DNA from 4 places in the Solibacillus sp. FSL R7-0682 genome. Region 3 is predicted to be linked to each of the others. Evidence: riboswitches for the same ligand, from Rfam matches in the RefSeq annotation. Region 3 holds a riboswitch; each other region holds the start of a gene.
What was found. Region 3 has a riboswitch for S-adenosylmethionine ahead of metK (methionine adenosyltransferase). Riboswitches for the same ligand answer to the same signal wherever they lie in the genome.

Region 1: another riboswitch for S-adenosylmethionine. It lies ahead of metA (homoserine O-acetyltransferase MetA); the one in region 3 lies ahead of metK (methionine adenosyltransferase).
Region 2: another riboswitch for S-adenosylmethionine. It lies ahead of MKZ17_RS18160 (O-acetylhomoserine aminocarboxypropyltransferase/cysteine synthase family protein); the one in region 3 lies ahead of metK (methionine adenosyltransferase).
Region 4: another riboswitch for S-adenosylmethionine. It lies ahead of MKZ17_RS01830 (bifunctional homocysteine S-methyltransferase/methylenetetrahydrofolate reductase); the one in region 3 lies ahead of metK (methionine adenosyltransferase).

The regions. Positions count from the first base shown of each region.
Region 1 is NZ_JBBOUI010000001.1:2,144,546-2,150,389, forward strand. Features, by position in the region: gene MKZ17_RS10955 (hypothetical protein) at 195-530, shown strand; gene MKZ17_RS10960 (hypothetical protein) at 542-1,120, shown strand; gene MKZ17_RS10965 (hypothetical protein) at 1,249-1,503, shown strand; SAM riboswitch class I at 1,768-1,875, shown strand; gene metA (homoserine O-acetyltransferase MetA) at 1,949-2,890, shown strand; gene MKZ17_RS10975 (DUF3600 domain-containing protein) at 2,947-3,639, opposite strand; gene MKZ17_RS10980 (sigma-70 family RNA polymerase sigma factor) at 3,632-4,156, opposite strand; gene MKZ17_RS10985 (phosphotransferase) at 4,346-5,326, opposite strand; gene MKZ17_RS10990 (hypothetical protein) at 5,326-5,757, opposite strand; gene MKZ17_RS10995 (ABC transporter ATP-binding protein) at 5,830-5,844, opposite strand, start outside.
Region 2 is NZ_JBBOUI010000001.1:3,618,997-3,624,840, forward strand. Features, by position in the region: gene MKZ17_RS18145 (DNA-binding protein) at 1-113, shown strand, start outside; gene MKZ17_RS18150 (homoserine dehydrogenase) at 181-1,167, opposite strand; gene MKZ17_RS18155 (hypothetical protein) at 1,507-1,905, opposite strand; gene MKZ17_RS18160 (O-acetylhomoserine aminocarboxypropyltransferase/cysteine synthase family protein) at 2,080-3,384, opposite strand; SAM riboswitch class I at 3,504-3,620, opposite strand; gene MKZ17_RS18165 (DASS family sodium-coupled anion symporter) at 4,029-5,555, shown strand; gene MKZ17_RS18170 (NADPH-dependent oxidoreductase) at 5,641-5,844, shown strand, end outside.
Region 3 is NZ_JBBOUI010000001.1:974,630-980,473, forward strand. Features, by position in the region: gene MKZ17_RS05070 (NUDIX domain-containing protein) at 1-405, shown strand, start outside; gene MKZ17_RS05075 (alpha/beta hydrolase family protein) at 398-1,177, shown strand; gene pckA (phosphoenolpyruvate carboxykinase (ATP)) at 1,344-2,930, opposite strand; SAM riboswitch class I at 3,128-3,245, shown strand; gene metK (methionine adenosyltransferase) at 3,493-4,689, shown strand; gene MKZ17_RS05090 (gamma carbonic anhydrase) at 4,819-5,331, opposite strand; gene MKZ17_RS05095 (alpha/beta hydrolase) at 5,472-5,844, shown strand, end outside.
Region 4 is NZ_JBBOUI010000001.1:348,627-354,470, forward strand. Features, by position in the region: gene MKZ17_RS01820 (globin-coupled sensor protein) at 1-776, shown strand, start outside; gene hemG (protoporphyrinogen oxidase) at 889-2,271, shown strand; SAM riboswitch class I at 2,473-2,570, shown strand; gene MKZ17_RS01830 (bifunctional homocysteine S-methyltransferase/methylenetetrahydrofolate reductase) at 2,671-4,515, shown strand; gene metH (methionine synthase) at 4,508-5,844, shown strand, end outside.

The DNA.
Region 1 (5,844 bases), 1.2 Mb from region 3:
ATTTATAAAATATATTTTTTATTAAAGTGTGATAAACGTTGATATAACAACAATGTATATTTATTGTATACTACGTAAGTAACGTGAAAGTAAGGAATGTAGTGTTATCAATGCTTAAGAGATATATCTAGTTTACATAAGATAGGTTATAGGAAGTTGAGAGTGCATACACTATACATTGAAAGGGGATTAATATGAATAACTTACAACGTCTACAGATGGAAACTAAAGGAATAGAATTAGAACAAGGTGAGATGATTATCTATCTACAAGAAAATGGATTAGAACCATATGACAAATATGATGTAAATTCCATTGTAAATAAACGTAGAATCTATATGACTGCGTTAAGTGTATTAGAATCAATAGCAAACAATACATCTCTTATGAGTACGCTTAAGATAGATGATATGACTGTATCTGACTTCCATGAACAACTACTTGCTCGTATCAATCAATTGGAAGATAAGATAAATAAAATACCAAACAGTGAAGAAGGATTTAAATCTACTTTCTTACTGTATAATTAGGAGTGGGAAGATTGAACAGATTTAATGATTTCATTTTAGATTTAAATTTTCAAAGTATAGAATCAAATTACATTTTAAATCCTAATTTACCTAATAAACGTACAATAAAAGGCTTTGTAACTAATCACGAATTAAATCCAATTTCATCATTTCATTTCCATTCACTAGCACCATTTAAGCGCGGTGAGCATGTAGAAATAGATGGTAATGATTATTTAGTTATGACTGATGTGATTACTAATCGAGTACAGAAACGTAAAGCAATTGTAACTTACTGTAACTTTACTCATGACAAGATTATGATTGATAAAGTATTAGTTGGATATGATGATTTAGGACGTCCAATTTATGAAGATAAAGAAGTGGATTATGGAATTGAATATGGAGTTTTAAAATACAAAGACGTTTCTATTCCTACAAATGAAACTATAAATCTAATTAGAACAGTATACGACTTATCTATTACAGACAATGAAGTGAATAGACGATACTTTACTTATGATAAAGTTTTAACGTTTGAAGGAAGAACATATAGAATAACTGATTTAGTATTTACAAATAAAGGTTTGATAGTAGCGCGGTTACAATAGTCGCTTACCCCTAAACAAGAAATCGATGCCGTACCTTATCATTTTTCACACGCACATAAAAAATATTATTTCCTTATAATAAGTTTTTTGGTAATATATAGTTAGTTAATTTTATGGGGTGGTAAATAATGAAAGAAGAAATTACTAATAATCCTAACAATAATCCCAATGATAATCCAGATATTGATGTATATGAAGGTTGCCTTAAAGGGTGTATGGTGATTATTGTAATTATAATCCTGTGTATATTTTTATTAAAATCATGTTTCGAAAGTATTGACAGAGAACCTGTTAAACAAGGGGATTGGAATTTTGATGGTGAGGTAGATACAAAAGATTTAGATACATATATAAAATGGAAAAATAAACAGGATGATGAATAAGGATTTTCTATTAAAAAATAGTTACATAATCTAACAACCTTTATATGAGGGTTGTTTTTTTGTTGCCAAACGTATTCCTTATCAATTTCACCTCATTATAATTTTTCAAAATATAATTAACATCTACTTCTCTTTTTCAGATGTATGAGTTACAATGTAATTCACATAGGTATAATAAGAAGTGTAATATATACCGTAAACTAGCCGTAACACCAATTATTGCAAAATTCACCTATTCATGTTACGATGAATAACAATTAAATAGTCTTATCACGAGAAACTGAGGGATATGGCCCGGTGACGTTTCAGCAACCTCTAATGCGATTAGAAAGGTGCTAATTCCAGCAAGGGGATTCCCTTGAAAGATAAGAGCGAACGTTGACCTCTCATTCTTTTTTCTGGAATGGGAGGTTTTTTCGTAGATAGGGTATAGGGGGAACAAAGGATGCCAATCAATATACCAAAACAGCTACCTGCTGGAGAGCTTTTAAAAAAAGAGAAGATTTTCGTTATGGAAGAAGACCGCGCGAAAACGCAGCAAATTCGTCCACTGAACATATTAGTATTTAATCTAATGCCAGAAAAAGAAAAAACTGAGTTACAGTTACTACGTTTACTTGGTAATACACCTTTACAAGTGGATGTGACTTTTTTAAATACGGCGACATACGAATCAAAGAATGTGTCAAAGTCTCATTTAGACACATTTTATCAAACATTTGATGAAATTAAGCATCGACGTTATGACGGAATGATTATTACTGGGGCACCCGTTGAGAAGATGGATTTTGAAGCGGTCGGTTACTGGAAAGAAATTACCGAAGTGATGGATTGGGCAAATAAAAACGTGACGTCCATCATGTATATATGTTGGGGGGCACAAGCAGCGCTTTATCACCGTTATGGCATTGGGAAGTTTGAATTACCGAAAAAATGCTCGGGTGTGTATTCACACGTTATTACCGATTTAACCGTTGATTTAGTGCGCGGCTTTAGTGATGAATATGTAGCCCCACATTCCCGCCATACATCGGTTTCCATTGATGAGGTTCGAGCACATCCAGATTTACGTTTATTAAGCTATTCAGATGATGCAGGTGTCTTTATCGTCCAATCAAAAAACAATAAGCATATTATGATCACAGGCCACTTAGAGTACGATGCGACAACACTTTCGGATGAATATTTCCGAGATATTCAAAAGGACCCTGACAATACGGACATTCCAGTAAACTATTTCCCGAATAATGACCCGAGTAAAGAACCGAAAAATAGCTGGCGTGCCCATTCTCACTTGTTGTTTTATAACTGGTTGAACTACTATGTCTACCAAGAAACGCCGTATCATTGGCATTATGTTGATGAACCATTAGAGTATTATATATAACCCAAATAGCATATAAAAACTCTTACTCAACAATTCGAGTAAGAGTTTTTTTGCAATTAATTATAATTTCCCATTTGCTTCTCATTTACATATTGTAAGTAATCTTGTGCCTTAATGAATTCCTCTTTCAACTCGGCAGGAACTGAAGCAATATCAGGTGGACTGGAAACACCTACTTTGGCCATCGTTATTTCATAGGTCATTAATGCTTGCAAGTATTGTTCGAATTCTTCAGCGGTTAAAACCTCTTTGCTTGATGGTTGCCCATTTAATTTGTCAAAGTAGGGTTGTACTTCTCCTATTGCTCGTTTAATTTTTTCTACTTGTTCTTCAGGGATTTGCGTGTAATCGATGTTACCGTTCTTATCCCCATATTCCAGTTTTGAACTTGTAATGACTTGTAATAATTCCTTAAATTGCTCATACTCTTGTTTTCCTAAATCACCTTTTGCTCGATCTAATTTCGCATTAAATAACAAGTAACTTTCGATTGTAATACTTGCCACATGTTTTTTTAGATTTTCAAACGAACCGTATAAATCATCGGCAAGTAAGGCTTGATACGCATATGCACCCGTTGGAATCATTAAACAAGCACAAATACTCGCAATAGCTAACCGCTTTTTCACGAAACGATTTAGTTTACCACCCATTTCCGATTTCGCTTTATGAATACCCAGTTTACTTCTTTCATGAAGCTCTGTAGGAATTTCGATTTTTGACAGCTCTTGCTTAAATTGATTATCCATAATTTCCTACCTCCTTTGCATTTTGACGAAGCTTATCTAAAGCGCGGTATAAAATTGACTTTGCGGTACCAAGGGGGATATCTAATATCTCTGAAATTTCTTTTAATGTCCGATCGTCATAATATTTAAGTAAAATAATACTTTTCTCATCCTCTTTCAACGTATCAATCAGTTCCTGTAAAGATAAAGTAAGGGCAATATCTTCATCTTCTGCACCAGTAATCACTTCAAACCCTAAACTTAGTGGAATCACTTTTTTGTTTGTATTGAGTAAGTTCAATGAACAATTAATCGTAATTTTCATTAGCCAAGTTTTTAAATACTCCGGATTTTTCAGTGTTCCGATTTTCTTAAAAGATTGATAAGCTACTTCTTGAACAAGATCTAATGCATCGTCTTTATTTTTTACATAGACATAAGCCATTCGGTATATATCTGCCTCGTACTGCTGGAAAAGGGTCAAGTACGCTTTATCATTTCCTTTTTGCGCTTTTTTTACTAAGCGTTCCTGTTTCATCGTAAGTAATTCCTCCTTTCGTTTTACATCTATTAGACAAATGGGAAGGGGATTTGGCTTAAATTATTTGAATAATTTTATGTAAAAAGTAAAAAAACGGCATCCATTCAGTTTGGAAGCCGTAATATAATGGGACCTTTTGTATTGTACATATAATTGAAATCTAGGATAATGCTTCTGCAATTTCTATTAATCTAGTATAGCAAATATATCTTCGAGATGATCCCAATGATCGCCAACCCAAACGTTTTCTTCATTAAATCTTTTTATAACGGCTGAATTTTGCATTTTTACGCTAACCCATTCTGCTTCTTTCCACCAAGTTAATTTGAAAGACCGCACTAATTTTTGATTTGATAATGGTTGAAATTCTCTATAGCCTTTAACAAAGGCAGCAACACAACCTAAATGAATCTTGCCGTTTTCAATGCAAAACGATAAAAGTGGCCTTGAAATATCAAACTCACGGTAAACATAATTGATTCTATCGAAATCTAGAATTGCGGAGACAAGATTATTTTTAAATAAAATGTTATCTGCAAATAAGTCCCAATGACTCCAACCAATTTCACAATCCGAAAAAATATGTACATCGTTTTTTTCAATGATTTTTCTTTGTGTATCTAGTGTAGATAGTGTACTTTGGCAATCTATACGAATTGCTTCATTCCATCTTTCCTTCCAGTTTTCAAACATACTTTCTTTAGTACGAACATCCCAGTGAAGTGGTATATTTATTCGATTATTACTATTTATAATCATGTGCATTTTACCAATAATTTGACCCAAATGAAACATTTGTTGCTCATTTGCAGTTCCTGCCTTAAGATTATGACCTTCACAAAACTTCATTAATACAAATCGCTCATCATTTGTTGATTTTATTACATATTTGCCGTTATGAGTATATAGTTCTGGACAAGGTATCCCGGAATTATAGAGCGTATTTTGATGATTTAATGAAATTTCTAATCCCTCGACCATATGTTCAGGATAACGTGATTTATTATACTGCTTTGCAAAGAAATCTCCATGATCGGTTTTAAGTATCCATTTTAAATTCATATAACCTAAATCAACAATCGTAAAATCGAGGATATTCAATCCCCAAATGGAAATAATTGCTTCGAAAATGTCCTCTCTTATCGATTTATTCAACACATTGTTCATCAATATCTCCTTTTTCGAGTAATGATTATAATTGCAGCAATAACGATGACAAAAATCCCAACTCCTTTATAGACATACCGCTCTACCTGATTTGGGGCCGTGTACTCTCCATTATTAATTGCTTTTAGATATTTTCCTGCCGTGACTTCTACTGCTATAGCGCTATTTGGATCAATTCCTTGTATGGAAAAATATTTCGTACCTTTTGGATAGTGATTCGAGAAATTACCTGCTAAAGATTCCATATCGGAATAGCTCGTCACTTTACCTATTCGCTTATCTATCGCTGTTATTTCTTCTTCCGTCATTTGATAAATATGGCCATCCCACACTACGAAGGAATATACCCACGAAGTAGCAGCAACATTTGTTGGAATAACGAAAAACAAAAGGGTACTTAAAACTAAAATAATGGTTTCTAATTGCTTCATCTCTTTCCCTCCAAATCAATTACTTTCATCATTAGACTTTAATTTATTCGGGAAAGTTACAATAATAGGGATTTATTTTAAAGCGAC
Region 2 (5,844 bases), 2.6 Mb from region 3:
ACAGTGCCCAGTTTGACACGTATCACGAACAGCTTGAACGAATTAAAGAAGAAATTGAAATTTGGAAAAACACCCCAGTCCCTGAAGACATCGATGTAAAGGACGAAGATTAGGGACAAATTATTATTAGGTAATATCAAAAAGGAATCCCCACAAAGGATATGTGGGGATTCCTTTAGTTTATATCGTTACCGTAAAACCCGCACGTTTACCAATAATTTCTGCGTAGTCCTCTACCATGACACTTGCGGTTGGATACATACCCGCCCCTGGGCCAGTGATTGATAGTGTACCGATATAGTTCGTTTCCATGGCAACTGCGTTAAACACATCGTCTACTGGATATAATGGATGCTCTTTATCGACTAATAATGGGGCTACTTTTGCGTGAATTGTCCCATCTGAGCGCTTTTCTACCTCTGCTACATGACGATAGCGTAGTCCTTGTTCTGTTGCTTCTTTTACTTGCTTCGCCGAAATGGTATCAATACCGATCACTTCTACATCTGACCAGTTTGGCTGCTCACCAAATGCTAAGCTCGAAAGAATCATTAATTTTTTAAATGCATCCTGTCCTGATACATCGTTAAACGGATCCGCTTCTGCATAGCCTAAACGTTGTGCTTCGCCTAATGCATCTTCAAAACTCCAGCCCTCTGCACGCATTTTCGTTAATATATAATTTGTCGTACCATTTAAAATTCCTTGTACACGACTAACATCATTAACAAGTAAAATATTTTTCATCGTTTTAATAATCGGCACGCCACCTGCTACCGACGCTTCAAAGCCAACAAATACGCCGTTCGCCTTTGCTAAAGCTTCAAGCTCAGCTCCACGCTTCGCAAACATTACCTTATTCGCTGTAATAACATGACATTTATGCTCTACAGCTTGCTTTAAATAGCTAAACGCAGGTTCCTCATTGACAATTGCTTCAAATACGACTTGTAGGCCTTGCTCAGCTAGCACCTCTTCAATGCTTTCTGTCATTAAATGCTTTGTGCCGAGTACACGCTCACGACTCGCATCAGTCACTAAAATCTTCGCGACCTCTAGCTCTACACCTAGCTTTTCGCGAAGCTCCTGCCTCTTCTCATTTAAAATATGGTAAATCCCTTGACCTACTGTGCCAAACCCTAAGATGGCTGCCTTAATTGTTGCCATGCCTTTCTCCTCCAAATTCATTACACATCTATATTTACAAATAATTAGAATATTTTAACTTAAAGAAAATTCTATCCTATATAATACATGAAAACAAGAAAAATCTCTCCTAGATGGACATTTGTTTACTGTAAATGGTCAATACTCCTTTAAATCTTATTTTGAGCTAGCATTTTTAGTATTAAACCGATAAGCGTTTAATTTATTTAATTTACAATAAAATAAAATCAAAAACACTAGTGATGGGGGATCACTAGTGTTTTGGGGAGTATAGTATTAAGGAAAAATTCAATTAGAAAGGGAACGACCGTTCTTAACTAACCGATTGTTAGTTTTCACTTATACAGCAACATCGGCAAGCTCATATGCACGAATACGGTACGCAGTTAGAATCTTTTTCATTAAAATTTCTTCTTTAGCAGAATAATTTGGCACTGCATACGGGCGTTGCACTAATTGAAATTCGCCATATTTTAAAAACCATTCTTTTGCTGGCTTTAAAAGATGTGCTGTTCCGTGCTCCTTATATTCTTCTGCTACTTCTTTTACTGTAAAGCCTGCAGATGCAAGATTATGAGTTGATTCTAAGAAAGCACAGTGTCCAAATACCTTCTGCCACATTAAATTAACATCTGCTAAAATTTGTTGGATTGCAGTTAGATTGACGAAGACTTTTGCATCGTTTAATTCATAAATAATATAAGCGGCTACGTTTTGTGCACTATATACTTTTCCCATATTGAACAACTCCTTTTCTTTTAAATATAAGTCATTATTTATTAATCCTATTTTATTACTTGGTTTAAACGTTGTCAATAAAACTTATAAAAATAGTAGGGATTAATTTTAAGAAAATTCGCTCCCTTACGAAATGATGCAAGGAGAACGATTTTCTACTATTATAATATATGATTATACGTTTATTTCCGCTTCAACTGAGTTCGACACTTTTGCTAACGCTTGCTCTAAATCAGCAATAATATCCTCTACAGCTTCCAGACCAATCGATAAGCGAATGAGCTCTTCTGATACGCCTGCTACTTTTAGTTCCTCTGCTGATAATTGTTGGTGCGTTGTTGAAGCAGGATGAATAATTAATGACTTGGCATCCCCTACGTTTGCTACATGAGAGAATAATTCCACGTTATCAATTACTTGGCGACCTGCCTCTCTTCCACCTTTAATACCAAATGTTAAAATGGAACCAAAGCCATTCTTCAAATACTTCTTCGCTAAATCATGTGTTTCGAAATCTTCAAAGCCGTTGTAGTTTACATATTCCACGAATGGGTGGTTACGTAAATACTCTGCCACTTTTTGAGCATTTTCATTATGACGGACAATACGCAAATGAAGCGTCTCTAGTCCTTGTAAGAAGTTAAATGCTGCATCCGCTGATAAGGTTGGTCCGAAATCACGTAATAGTTGAACACGAAGCTTTGTCGCAAATGCAGCGCTTGCAGTGTCAATACCGTAGCGAATCCCATGATAAGATGCATCTGGCTCTGTATAACCTGGGTGACGTCCTCCAGTCCAATCAAATTTCCCCGCATCGACAACAATCCCACCAATGGTCGTGCCGTGACCGCCAATCCACTTCGTTGCGGAATGAATGACTACGTCTGCACCAAATTCAATCGGATTGCCTCCATATGGGGAAGCAAATGTACTATCGATTAGTAGTGGTAAGCCATTTTCATGTGCAATATTTGCCACTGCTTCTATATCTAATACTTTTAAGCTCGGGTTACCAATAATTTCAGCATAAACTGCTTTCGTTTTATCGGTAATCGCCGCACTGAAGTTTTCCGGATCAGATTCATCAACAAATTTCACTGTAATACCGTAGCGAGGCAATGTTGTCGCGAATAAATTGTACGTACCACCGTACAATGAACCAGCCGCGACAATTTCATCACCTGCACCAGCTACATTTAAAATCGAAAACGCAACTGCTGCTGCACCAGATGAAAGTCCTACGGCAGCTGTACCTCCTTCAAGTAATGCCACACGTTCCTCGAAAGCTGCTACGGTTGGATTCATAATACGAGAGTAAATATTCCCCGGCTCTTCTAATGCAAATAATCGCTGCGCATGGGCCGTATCTTTAAAAGCATAGGCAGTCGTACGATAAATCGGAACCGCAATGGCACCTGTTACCGGATCTGGCTTTTGACCTCCATGTAGTAATAACGTTTCTGGTTGTAAGTTTGTCATTGCTATTAACCTCCTAAAATGTTTTCGATGGTGAAATCGGTGTATTTGAGAAGGTTTTTTAAATGTAAAAAACCCCTCTTCCACTAAGAAGAGGGGTTGCAAATGAGCAAGTTCGCCTCCTCTTATCTTTCAAAATGCAAAAAAGCATTTTGTAGGAAGTAGCACCTTAGTCAGTTCATCACTCACTGGTTGCCGGACATCATAGGGCCTATTCCCTCCGTCACTCTTGATAAGAGTATGTGATTTATGTTCCATCGATGAATCAAAGTATAAAACAGACCAAAATCATCCGTCAACCTAAAAATGAAAATTTTCTGAATTATTTTTTTATGACTAATTCTCCATTTTAATTTTTTCGCTATCAATTTCATAAATATTCTATTTTACATATTAAAATTGCTATTTTTAAATTAAGTAGAAAATACCGAATTATTTGTTTTGATATAACAAAATTCACCAAATATTAACAACCCCAAAAATACCAAATGCTATAATTAAATTAACAAATAACTTAATTTATCTGCATTTCATTTCCTATATAATTGCAGATATTGTTTGAAGAAATTTGTTAAATTTTTATTCCAAGAAAATATTTACGCTCTCATTTACTATTTTCTAAACTTTAAATTAAAGGAGGAATTTTTATGGGAACAGATGTAGCTCAAAATAATCAAAAGCAGGATTCAACATCAGGAACAGAAGCAAAAAAGCAAAAGCGTAACTTAAAGCCACTATGGATCGTGTTAGCCTTCGTTGCACTTATTACAATCGTACTTTTACCGAACAATGGAGACCTTCCAGTTGTAGGTCAACGCGCACTTGCAATTTTAGCGTTTGCTGTTATTTTATGGGTAACAGAAGCCGTAACTTATCCTGTTAGTTCTGCCATGATATTAGCCTTAATTGCTGTTCTTTTAGGTTTAGCTCCAAGTATGGAAGACCCTTCTGTGCAAATGGGGACAAGTAACGCTTTAAAATTAGCGTTAGGTGGATTTAGTAGCTCCGCCGTTGCATTAGTAGGAGCAGCATTATTCCTTGCCGCTGCTATGCAAATAACCAATCTACATAAACGTATTGCACTCTGGGTTTTATCGATGGTAGGTACAAAAACAAATGCACTTGTATTCGGTGCCATTTTAGTAGCCATCGTATTAGCCTTCGTTGTTCCAAGCGCAACAGCTCGTGCAGGTGCCGTAGTGCCAATCCTCCTCGGCGTTGTAGCCGCATTTGGTTTGTCAAATCAAAGTAAATTAGCTGCCCTATTAGTTATTACTGCAACACAAGCCGTATCGGTTTGGAATGTAGGGATTAAAACAGCCGCTGCGCAAAACTTAGTAGCATTAGGTTTTATTAATTCAGAGTTTGGTGTTGATATTTCATGGGGCGAATGGTTTTTATATGCTGCACCATTTTCAATTATTATGTCATTCGTTCTCTACTTTGTCATGATTAAATTAATCAAACCCGAAACGGACAATCTTGTTAGTGGTAAAGATATTATTCGTAAGCAATTAGCAGAGCTTGGTCCATTAAAACGTAAAGAAATCACACTAATTATTACAACTCTTTTACTATTAGTTTTCTGGGCAACAGAAGGAAAAATGCACCCATTTGATACGACAACGATTACGCTTTTAGCGATCGCCTTCCTATTAACACCAAAAGTTGGTGTATTCACTTGGAAGGAGGCTTCTAGTCGAATTGACTGGGGTACATTAATCGTATTTGCTGTAGGTATTTCATTAGGAACGACATTGTTAAATACGAAAGGTGCCGCCTGGTTATCTGATACAGTATTCGGTTCACTCGGCTTAGATTCAATGCCAATTTTAGCTACAATTGCATTAGTAACAGTATTTAACATTGTTATCCACCTTGGTTTTGCATCCGCAACAAGTCTTGCATCAGCGTTAATCCCAGTATTTATCGCACTTGCGTTAAGCTTACCAATGCCAGTGGAAAATCAAATCGGATTCGTACTTATTCAACAATTCGTCATTTGCTTCGGTTTCTTATTACCAGTAAGTGCACCGCAAAATATGCTTGCTTACGGTACCGGTGCATTCACAACAAAAGATTTCATAAAATCAGGTATTCCATTAACAATCGTGGGCTATATATTAATTCTCATTTTAGCATCCACATACTGGCAATGGATCGGTTTATTATAATCGACAAAATAGCAAAAGATTGTCTAAAATAAGCTTAAAGGAATTTTCCTTTAAGCTTATTTACTACATAGGGGGAGAAAATCACATGGAAACTAGAGAATTATTACGTAGCCATTCATCTGTTCGTAAATATACAGGTGACATCATTTCAAAGGATACCGTTATTGATTTAATTGAAACAGCACAAATGGCGGCAAGCTCTCATTTCGTGCAAGCATATAGTGTTATTTGGGTAACAGACGAGGAGAAAAAAGCGAAGCTTGGTGAGCTATCAAAAAATGATTTCCAG
Region 3 (5,844 bases):
GGACCATTTGAAATAGAGCCAAAACATGTGTTGGTGCTTGTACAGTATAAAGGGAAGTGGCTTTGTACAATTCATCATCGACGCGGGGTAGAGTTTCCTGGTGGCAAACAAGAAGTTGGAGAGACATTAGTAGAAGCTGCCATTCGAGAAGTATATGAGGAAGCCACTATAATAATTAATGATGTGAAATGGTTTGCCTACTATATAGTTCATGATGAAATACCATTTTGTAAAGCAGTTTTTACCGCAAAGGTAAAGGAAATCCAGGACTTTGAAGGGGATCATGAAACTGAAGGTAGGGTATGGTTAACAGAGGAAGAACTATGGCAACAACCGAATTTAAGCTTTTATATGCGTGATGCGGGAATGAAAAAGATGCTACAGGAAGTGAAAAGTCATGGATAACAACGGTGAAATCTATGCAATGCGTCCATATCCATCGCCCAATCCTCATATTCGCTTAGATGAAGTAATTTATTGGTCACAAGGTTTACGTGTAAAAGGATTACTAGCCAGACCTAAAGATCCAGGGAATTATGATGGACTCCTTTATTTGCGTGGTGGTTTACAATCTATTGGCATGGTGAGACCGGCTAGAATTGCCCAATTTGCTGCACAAGGTTTTGTTGTCTTTGCCCCGTACTATCGTGGAAATCGTGGTGGAGAAGGTAAGGATGAATTTGCTGGCGCGGATCGTTTTGATGCAGTTTATGCAGTTGATGTATTAAAACAATTTATACGTCAGCAAAAAGTACATTTATTCGGCTTCTCACGTGGCGGATTAATGGTTTTGTGGACTGCAATTTTACGAAATGATATTCAATCCATTGTTACGTGGGCAGGTGTTTCGGATGCAAGCGCAACTTATTGGGAACGGGTTGATATGCGTAGAGGTTTGAAGCGAATAGTTGGTGGTACTCCAAATAAAGTACCTGAAAATTACGAGGAGCGTACCCCTTTATTTGAAATAGATGAAATTGACGCACCTGTTCTAATTATACATGGGACGGACGATCAGCATGTCGATATAGAACATGCCTATCAACTGGAGCATTATTTAAAACATCAAGGAAAAGACGTCGAAACATGGTTTTCTTCTGGATTGAAGCATCATTATCCTCCTAAGTTCAATTACAAAACGGTTCGAAAACTATGTGAGTGGATGAAGCTTCAATAATGTATAAAGAAAGACACGCTATCAGCTGTTGCTAATAGCGTGTCTTTTTATGATATAAAAATATAGGAAGTTTATTCCACAAGTCCACTGTTATAGCGGAGAGGACGATTGTTTATAACGACACCTTCCTCCGAATAAACGTTATGTCGTGTAAAGTCATTAGCTATTATGCTAATGGACCACCTTTTTTCACGATTGCTTCATCTACATTAGCAAATTTCGTGAAGTTGTTTTTGAATAAATGTGCAAGCTCTGCTGCTTTTTTATCATAAGCTGCTTTGTCTGACCAAGCATCACGAGGATTCAATACCTCCGTCGGAACACCTTCAACTGCTACTGGGATATTTAATCCGAATACGCCATCTTGTGTCGTTTCAACGTCATTTAACTTGCCATCAATGGCAGCGCGTACCATTGTACGAGTGTAAGAAAGTTTCATACGGTTACCTACACCGTATTCGCCACCAGTCCAACCAGTGTTTACTAAAAATACTTGTGAGCCATGCTCATCAATTTTCTTACCTAATTGCTCAGCGTAAACAGTTGCTGGTAGTGGTAAGAATGGAGAACCGAAGCATGTAGAGAATACTGGCTCTGGTTCTGTAACACCGCGTTCAGTACCTGCTAATTTAGATGTGAAACCACTTAGGAAGTGGTACATTGCTTGCTCTTTTGTTAATTTTGAAATAGGAGGTAATACCCCAAATGCATCTGCTGTTAGGAAGATGATTGTTTTTGGGTGACCTGCTACAGATGGTAATACAATATTATCAATATAATCGATTGGATATGCCACACGAGTATTTTCAGTTAATGAACCGTTATCGTAATCACATACACGAGTTTCTGGATTTACTACTACGTTTTCTAATACAGAACCAAATTTAATGGCATTATAAATTTCTGGCTCTTTTTCAGCAGAGAGGTTGATTGTTTTTGCATAGCAACCACCTTCGATATTGAATACGCCGTTGTCAGACCAGCCGTGCTCATCATCACCGATTAATTTACGGTCAGCATCAGCAGATAAAGTCGTTTTACCAGTACCTGATAAACCGAAGAATAAAGCTACGTCGCCTTCTTCACCTACGTTTGCTGAACAGTGCATCGGGAAGATACCTTGCTCTGGTAATAAGTAGTTCATGATGCCGAAAATTGATTTTTTCATTTCACCTGCATACTCAGTACCACCAATTAAGATGATTTTCTTTTCTAAAGATGTTATGATGAATGTTTCAGAACCGGTACCATCAACTTCTGGATTTGCTTTGAAGTTAGGTGCAGATACAATTGTGAAATCTGCAACATGTGAAGCTAATTCTTCTGCTGTTGGACGGATGAATAATTGATGACAGAATAGGTTATGCCAAGCATATTCATTGATGACTTTTATCGATAATTGTGAATCTTTGTCGGCACCTGCAAAACCATTAAAAACAAACAGTTCGTCGCGTTCTTTTAAGTAATTAATAACTTTAATGTATAAATTGTCGAATACTTCAGATGAAATCGGTCGGTTTACTTTACCCCAGTCGATTTTGTCTTTTGATCCATCTTCTTCAACCATATATTTATCTTTAGGGGAACGACCAGTATACTTTCCAGTTTCAGCTGCGATTGCACCGTCAACAGTTAACATTGCTTCTCCACGTGATGTTGCTTTTTCAACTAGTTGTGGAACGGATAGTTGTGTGTTAATATTATCCCCGTTTAAAAGTTCTTTCAGCTCGTTAGCAATTTCTACCGAATTCATCGCTTAAGTACCATCCTTTTTTATAGTATTCCCTTTATAGGGGAGTTGTTTGTTAATTCAAAAATAGTATAACACATTGCATCCAATAATCTATACTAATTATGAATTATTTTTTCTGATTTTTTTAGTGTAATAAATACGACAAAATTTGTTGACATAAAATGCGTTTTTTCGTAAGATATTTAATTGAACGGATACTCTTATCCCGAGCTGGTGGAGGGGCAGGCCCTATGAAACCCGGCAACCTGCAATACGACTTTTCGTAACGTGTTGGTGCCAACCTGATGCAAGGGAAACTCCCTTGAACGATAAGAGTGAAAGGTAACGAAAGATAACATCCTTTCCTCACGCGTGATGAGCGCGGCAATGAGTGAAGGGATTTTTTTATTGTTTTTATAATAAAAAAGAATTTAATTTTTAATAAAATAGATAAATTGCAGCCTTTCAAAACCTCGTGTTAAAGCAGTATAGCTTGACGTTTATTTTTATAAACGGACATGGGTAATGAGTACCGTATCATAACAAACAAAACAATCGCAAAAGTGAATTAGGAGGAAGTAAAATGACAAATCGTCGACTGTTTACATCAGAAAGTGTAACGGAAGGACATCCGGATAAAATTTGTGACCAAATTTCGGATGCTATTTTAGATGCCATTTTAGCAGCAGATCCAAATGCACGTGTAGCTTGTGAAACAACGGTAACAACAGGCTTAGTATTAGTATCTGGTGAAATTACAACTTCTACGTATGTAGATATGAAAGGAATTATCCGTGACACAGTAGCAGAAATTGGCTACACACGTGGTAAATATGGTTTTGATGCTGAAAACTTAGCTGTTCTTGTAGCAGTTGGAGAGCAATCTCCTGACATCGCGCAAGGTGTTGACCAGGCGCTCGAAGCTCGCGAAGGTTCAATGACAGATGAAGAGTTAGAAGCTATTGGTGCAGGAGACCAAGGGTTAATGTTTGGTTACGCTTGTAATGAAACACCAGAGCTTATGCCTCTACCAATTTCTTTAGCACATAAATTAGCACGTCGTTTAGCAGAAGTGCGAAAATCAGGTGAATTAGATTATTTACGTCCAGATGGTAAAACACAAGTAACAATTGAGTACGATGAAAACAACCAACCAGTACGTGTAGATACAATCGTTATTTCAACTCAACATGATGAAGAAGCGACATTAGAACAAATTCAATCAGATATGAAAGAGTTCGTTATTAAGCCGGTTGTACCAGCTAATCTTTTAGATGAAGCGACAAAATACTTTATCAACCCAACTGGCCGTTTTGTAATCGGTGGACCTAAAGGGGACGCAGGATTAACAGGTCGTAAAATTATCGTAGACACTTACGGTGGTTATGCACGTCACGGTGGTGGAGCATTCTCTGGTAAGGATGCAACAAAGGTTGACCGTTCAGCAGCTTATGCTGCACGTTATGTTGCCAAAAATATCGTAGCAGCAGGCTTAGCTGACCGTGCAGAAGTTCAATTAGCATATGCAATTGGTGTAGCACAACCAGTATCGATCGCAGTAGATACTTTCGGCACAGGGAAAGTGGGAGAAAGCCAAATCGTAGAATGGGTACGTGAGCTATTTGATTTACGTCCTGCAGGCATTATTAAAATGCTGGATTTACGACGTCCAATTTACAAACAAACTGCAGCATATGGTCATTTTGGACGTACGGACTTAAATGTTCCTTGGGAAAAAACAGACAAAGCAGCAGAATTAAAAGTTAAAGCGGGACTATAAAAAATATAAGGAGCCAATGTAAACAAATTGTTTATATGGCTCCTTTTTGTAAACGGAAAGTTAAAAAATGGGCGGAAACACTATATAATAGGAAGAAAGTCAAATACAACCGGTAACGCTAGTTTGTTGTTACTTTTGTAATGATTTATAGTATTGTCCTTTTTCTACGTATTCACGAATAATACGATCCATGTCTGCGCGATCTTCGGCCGTTACTTCACGGACCACCTTTGCTGGACGCCCCATTGCTAATGTATTTGGGGGGATTTTTTTTCCTGGTGGTACAAGACTACCTGCGCCGATAAAGGCACCCTCACCGATTTCTGCACCATCCAAAATGATGGAACCCATTCCAATTAACGCTCGTTTCTTAATAGTACAGCTATGTAAGGTAACTTGATGGCCAATTGTTACCTCATCTTCTATGATTAACGGGAATGCAGGGCTTTGGTGGAGACATGATAAATCTTGTATACTAACACGCTCGCCAATTATTGTCTTGTTAACATCGCCACGTATGACAGTATTGAACCAAATGGATGTTTCTGCACCAATTGAAACGTCACCAGTAACTGTTGCATAGTCTGCAATAAATGCAGAAGGGTGAATCGAAGGAGTTTTATCTTTATATGGGTAAATCATACTAAGTACCTCTTTTCTTGTATAAAATAGTAATTCATTCTATTAGTATCGTATCAAATGAAAATAGATTTTCAAATAATATTTCTTTTTCTGTTGGATGCATTATAATGATAGAAGTTTCGTATGAAGGAGGTTTGACCATGTGGAGATGGGAAGCTGAAGGGCAACCGAAAGCAGTAGTAGCAATTCTTCATAGTGCATATGAAAATCATCGCTGGTACGCATGGTTAATTGAGAAGTTTCGAAGTGCGGGTTTTCATGTCGTTATGGGTGATTTACCCGGTCATGGAGATCAAGCGAAATATGCTAGATACCACGAAGAAGACTTTAAGGAATATTTTACATATACTAAAATATTATTAAAAGTAGCACTTGAATATAATTTACCACTTTTTATTGTTGGAAATGGATTAGGGAGTACAATTGCGATGCAAGTACTTCAAAAAAATAAAACCGAATATGCAGGTGTCATATTGACGTCACCTTGGCTCCATTTAAAATTGACACCAGGTA
Region 4 (5,844 bases), 630 kb from region 3:
GAATGCAACAACGTTTAGAGGAAGAACGACGCAATGTAGGTAATTCTATTATTGAATCATCCTCAAATTTAGCGGCAATATCTGAGCAAACAAATGCTTCGTTTCACCAACTATCGACGCAAGCAGATGTTATGGTTTCCTATACTAAAAGAGCTATTGACCTTTCAACAATTGCTACAGATCAAGCTCATCATGGTAAAGTTCAAATTCAACATCAATCGATGAGTATGGATGCTATACATGATGCGGTTGGCTCGATTTCTTTGGAAATTGAAAAGTTAGCGGAAATTTCAAAAGAGATGGAGCAAACGATGGGTATTGTTACGAATATTGCCAACCAAACGAACCTTTTAGCATTAAATGCAGCGATTGAAGCGGCACGTGCAGGCGAAGCGGGTAAAGGTTTTGGTGTTGTAGCGGGTGAAGTTCGAAAGCTTTCGGAGCAAACAAAAGATTCTACGATAAATGTGGAAGAACTATTACAAAATACAAATATTCGTACAACAAGATTATTAGAGTCCTTAAAAGAAATTAAAGTTGCGGTTCAAGCTGGTGAAGAAAGTATGAAAGGCACAGAAGCGCAGTTTTCTGCAATCGTGGAATCATTGAAGGAAACAAAAATTCAAAGCAATCTTGTAGAGCAAGAAGTGGGGTTAATTGGCTCAGTTATTACTGAACTAGGAGCTGCCTTTGATGAAGTAACAATTGCAGCGGATAATTTAGCAACAATTTCGCAAGACTTACAAGATAATGAGAAGTTTAATGGATTAGGGTGAGTTTTCCCCTAATCTTTTTTTCGTTTAAAATTTGTAATATCCATCAGTCCAAAATGAATTCAAAAAAGATTATACTGGAGAAAGAAACATGAACGGATTGGAGAAGGTATATATGAAAACAGTGGTCGTAGTTGGTGGAGGGATTACAGGTCTTTGTACAATGCATTATTTAAAAAAGCAATTAGAGGAAACAAATAATAAAGCACGGTTAATATTAATTGAAAAAAATGAGTACTTAGGAGGGAAAATTCACTCCCAACAGGCAAGTGGCTTTATTATGGAAACGGGTGCAGACTCGATAGTTGCAAGGCACCCAGGTGTAATAGAGCTAGTAAAGGAGCTCGATTTCGAATCGCAGCTTGTTTATAACGAAACAGGCATCTCTTATATTCATACTAATAATGAGCTACATGCTATTCCGGAGGGTTCGACATTTGGGATACCAATGAGCGTGGATTCCCTCATGTCTAGTACGCTCGTTTCTGAAGAAGGGAAGCAACGAGCACTGCAAGATTTAATGTTACCTAACACTAGCTTCACGAAAGAAAGCTCGATTGGTTCTTTTTTGGCGCATTTCTTAGGAGAAGAGCTAGTTCATAATCAAATTGCACCTGTGCTTGCGGGTGTTTACTCCGGGGATTTATATCAGCTGAGCTTAGCCTCTACGTTGCCTTATTTAGTTGATTATAAAAATGAATATGGCTCAATCATTAAAGGCTTTGAAGCGAATCGTGCACAATTCGATAAGGCAGCCAATAAAAAGTTTATCTCCTTCCAAAAAGGCTTGTCAGCTATTATTGATCGATTAGAGGAACTATTACCAGAAGTTGAATTCAAAAAAAATACGGCAACAAAACAGATTCGCAAGTTAGACGTAGGCTATGAAGTCATACTTCAAGATGAAACAATCGTGGCAGATGTTGTTGTATTAGCAGTGCCAAATGAAACGGTGCGTCATGTGTTAAAGGATGAACAGCTTGATGTACAGCTACAAAAATTTACAACTGCTTCTGCTTTGACTATGTATGTAGGCTTTGATGTACCGGATTCTGTTTTACCAGCAGATGGGACGGGTTTTATTGTTTCACACAATAGTGAATTAGTATGTAATGCATCAACATGGACAAGCCGTAAATGGAAGCATACGTCCGCACAAGGCAATTTACTTGTTCGATTATTTTATAAAAATAATAATGTGCGTTATGAGGAGTTAGCGGCGATGTCAGATGAAGAGCTAACGAAGGTCGCGCTTGAGGACATTCGTTTAAGCTTGGGAATTGAAGAAGAGCCAACAATCGTCAACATAACGAAGTGGATCGATCAAATGCCGCGTTATGATTTAGCTCATAATGAAGCATTAAACGTAGTAGTAAAAGATTTAGAAGTACGTTATCCTAATTTATTGTTAGCAGGCTGCTCATATTTCGGAGTAGGAATTGGGGCATGTATTCAAAACGGTAAAAAGACAGGACAGGAAATTGCTACGCTTCTATAGGATTGACTAGAAGATTCACTTTACCCCGCGTAAACGGGCAGTAAAATTAAGAACTGCCCGTAAAAGCCCGATTGGTGAAGCTAACTAGTCGTGGGAAAGGTCGTCCACGACTAGAAGATTCACTTTACCCCGCTAAAGGGTATTGACGTTTTTCGTTTATAACGGTATGATTCTTTTAATTATTTAAAAAATTCATAAAAATTCTTATCAAGAGAAGTCGAGGGACTGGCCCTAAGAAACTTCAGCAACCAACTTATGTCAGGTGCTAAATCCAGATGGCTTTTGCCAAAAGATGAGAAGGAATGACAGCAGACATTGTGTAACCTTCTTTTATTTTTAAAGAAGGTTTTTTTATATTCAAATATATCTGAAAATACTGTGAACGATGGAGTGGATGTAATGGGATTACTGGAAGATTTAAAGACAAAAGTGTTAACAGCGGACGGTGCAATCGGAACATTATTATATTCTTACGGACTGGATTATTGTCATGAAGAAATGAACATTGCACGTCCAGAAATTATTGAAAAAATCCATAGTGATTACATTGCAGCAGGTGCAGATATTATTCAGACGAATACATATGGTGCTAACGCAATCAAATTAGCGCGCTATGGTTTTGAGGGACGTGTGCAGGAGTTTAATAAAGCGGCTATTGAAATTGCCAAAGCTGCGGCAGCTCCAGGAGGACAGTATGTATTAGCGACAATTGGTGGAATTCGAGGTATCCGAAAAAGTGATGCAACATTGGAGGAGATTTTAAGGGCTTTCAAAGAGCAGGTGGATGTGTTACTTGTTGGTGAACCAGATGGATTTTTATTAGAAACGTATTATGACTTTGAAGAATTATCACACAGTGTGCATTTATTGCGTTCATTAACAGACTTACCAATTATTGCACAAGTAACAATGCAGGAACCTGGCGTTTTGTTAAATGGTCAATCGCTGAATGAGGCACTACATGACTTAGAGCGCCTAGGTGCAGATATTGTGGGTAGCAACTGTAGACTCGGCCCATTTCATACAATTCAAGCCTTTGAAGGAGTAAATTTACCGCAAAATGCGTATTTATCTGCCTATCCAAATGCCTCGTTATTGGACGTAGAAGATGGCCGTGTTGTGTATGAATCCGAAGCAGATTACTTTGCCCGTGCAGCAGTTGAACTAGTAGAGCAAGGTGTTCGTTTAATTGGTGGCTGCTGTGGTACAACGCCAAAGCATATCGCAGCGTTAAAGGCACGCTTAGCAAATGTAGAGCCAATTACGACAAAAGAAAAATTACTAGGACGCACAGAATTCGTTCGTCAAGCAGAGCCGCGAAAGCAAGAGCCGCTCCATGAAAAAGCGAAGCGTGAGCGTTCTGTTATTGTAGAATTAGATACCCCACGTCATTTAGAAATTGATGGCTTTGTGGAAGGGGCAAAGCAGCTAGCGAGAGCAGGAGCAGATGTTGTGATGATGGCGGATAATTCCCTCGCATCGCCGCGCATTAGTAATATTGCAATGGCCGCGATTTTAAAAGAGCATGGAATCCGGTCCCTCCCACATTTAACATGTCGTGATCGGAATTTGATCGGCTTACAATCGCATTTAATGGGACTTGATGCACTTGAATTACATGATATTTTAGTTGTGACAGGTGACCCAACAAAGGTTGGGGACTTCCCTGGAGCGACGAGTGTATATGATGTGTCATCCATGGAGCTCATTTCATTAATTAAGCAATTAAATAAAGGTGGTTCGTTTACAGGTAAATCATTACGGAAGCAGGCGAATTTCTCAGTTGCTGCTGCGTTCAATCCTAATGTACGAGTACTTGCCCGTGCAGTAGCGCGCTTAGAGAAAAAAATTGAGCACGGTGCGGATTACTTCATTTCACAGCCAGTCTATTCAAAGGAAAAAATTGTAGAAATTTATGAGGAGACAAAGCATTTAGAAACGCCAATTTATATTGGAATTATGCCGCTTACTTCATCAAGAAGCGCAGAATTTCTCCATCACGAGGTGCCAGGTATTAAATTGTCTGATGAAGTACTAGCAAGGATGGCCGCGTGCGGTGAGGATAAGGAAGCCGCGACTGCAGAAGGAATCGCGATTGCAAAAGAATTACTAGACACAGCATGCCAATATTTCAATGGAATTTATTTAATTACACCGTTTTTACGTTACGATATGACACTCGAATTAATGGATTACGTAAAACAATTGGATGCCAACAAAAAAGGAGTACACATAAATGTTTAATCACCCAATACATGAGCAATTACAAAAAAGAATATTAATCATCGATGGTGCTATGGGGACGATGCTTCAAAATGAAAATTTAACCTATGAGGATTTTGGTGGAGAAGAATTAGATGGCTGTAATGAAAACCTTGTTCTTACACGACCAGACGTTTTAGGGGAAATTCATCGGGCTTATTTAGATGCGGGCACGGATATTTTATGTACGAACACATTTGGCGGTACCCCCCTCGTATTAAATGAGTACAATCTTGGAAACAAGGCTGTTGAAATTAATACAAAAGCTGTAGAAATTGCATTAGAAGCGGCTCGTGAATATTCGACACCTGAATGGCCACGCTTTGTTGCGGGAGCGATAGGACCCACAACGAAAACATTATCTGTTACAGGTGGCATTACGTTTGAAGAGCTAGAGGAAAACTTTTATATACAAGCTAAGGCACTAGTTGAAGCAGGTGCTGATTTACTCCTTTTAGAAACCTCGCAAGATATGCTCAATGTAAAAGCTGGAACCATTGCAATTCGTCGAGTATTTGATGAAGTAGGAAAAGAGCTTCCAGTTATGATTTCAGGAACGATTGAGCCGATGGGAACGACACTTGCTGGACAATCAATTGAAGCTTTTTATATTTCAATCGAGCATATTAATCCATTATCAGTTGGTCTAAACTGTGCAACTGGTCCAGAATTTATGACAGATCATATTCGGTCATTAGCAGAGCTTTCCAATGGCTATATTAGCTGTTATCCGAATGCAGGTCTTCCGGATGAAGAAGGTTGTTACCACGAAACACCAGAATCCTTATCGAAAAAACTGCAAGGCTTTGCTGAAAAGGGCTGGCTAAATATAGTCGGTGGCTGCTGTGGGACGACACCTGCACATATCGCAGCAATCCGTGAAGCTGTAAAGGATTTAGCGCCGCGTGAACCAAAGAGAAAAACGCATGGCCATGTCGTATCGGGGATTGAGCCGCTACAATATGATGAGTCGATGCGCCCGCTTTTTATTGGTGAACGCACAAATGTAATTGGCTCACGTAAATTTAAAAACTTAATTATTGAAGGAAAGTTTGAGGAGGCAGCGGAAATTGCCCGTGCACAAGTAAAAAATGGTGCCCATGTCATTGATATTTGCTTGGCAAACCCAGACCGGGATGAAGTAGAGGATATGAAAAACTTCATGCAGGAAGTGGTAAAAAAGGTAAAGGTGCCTCTAGTAATTGACTCTACTGATGAGCGAGTTATGGAGGAGGCTCTAAAGTTTTCACAAGGGAAAGCGATTATTAACTCCATTAATCTAGAGGATGGTGAGGAACGCTTTGATGCGGT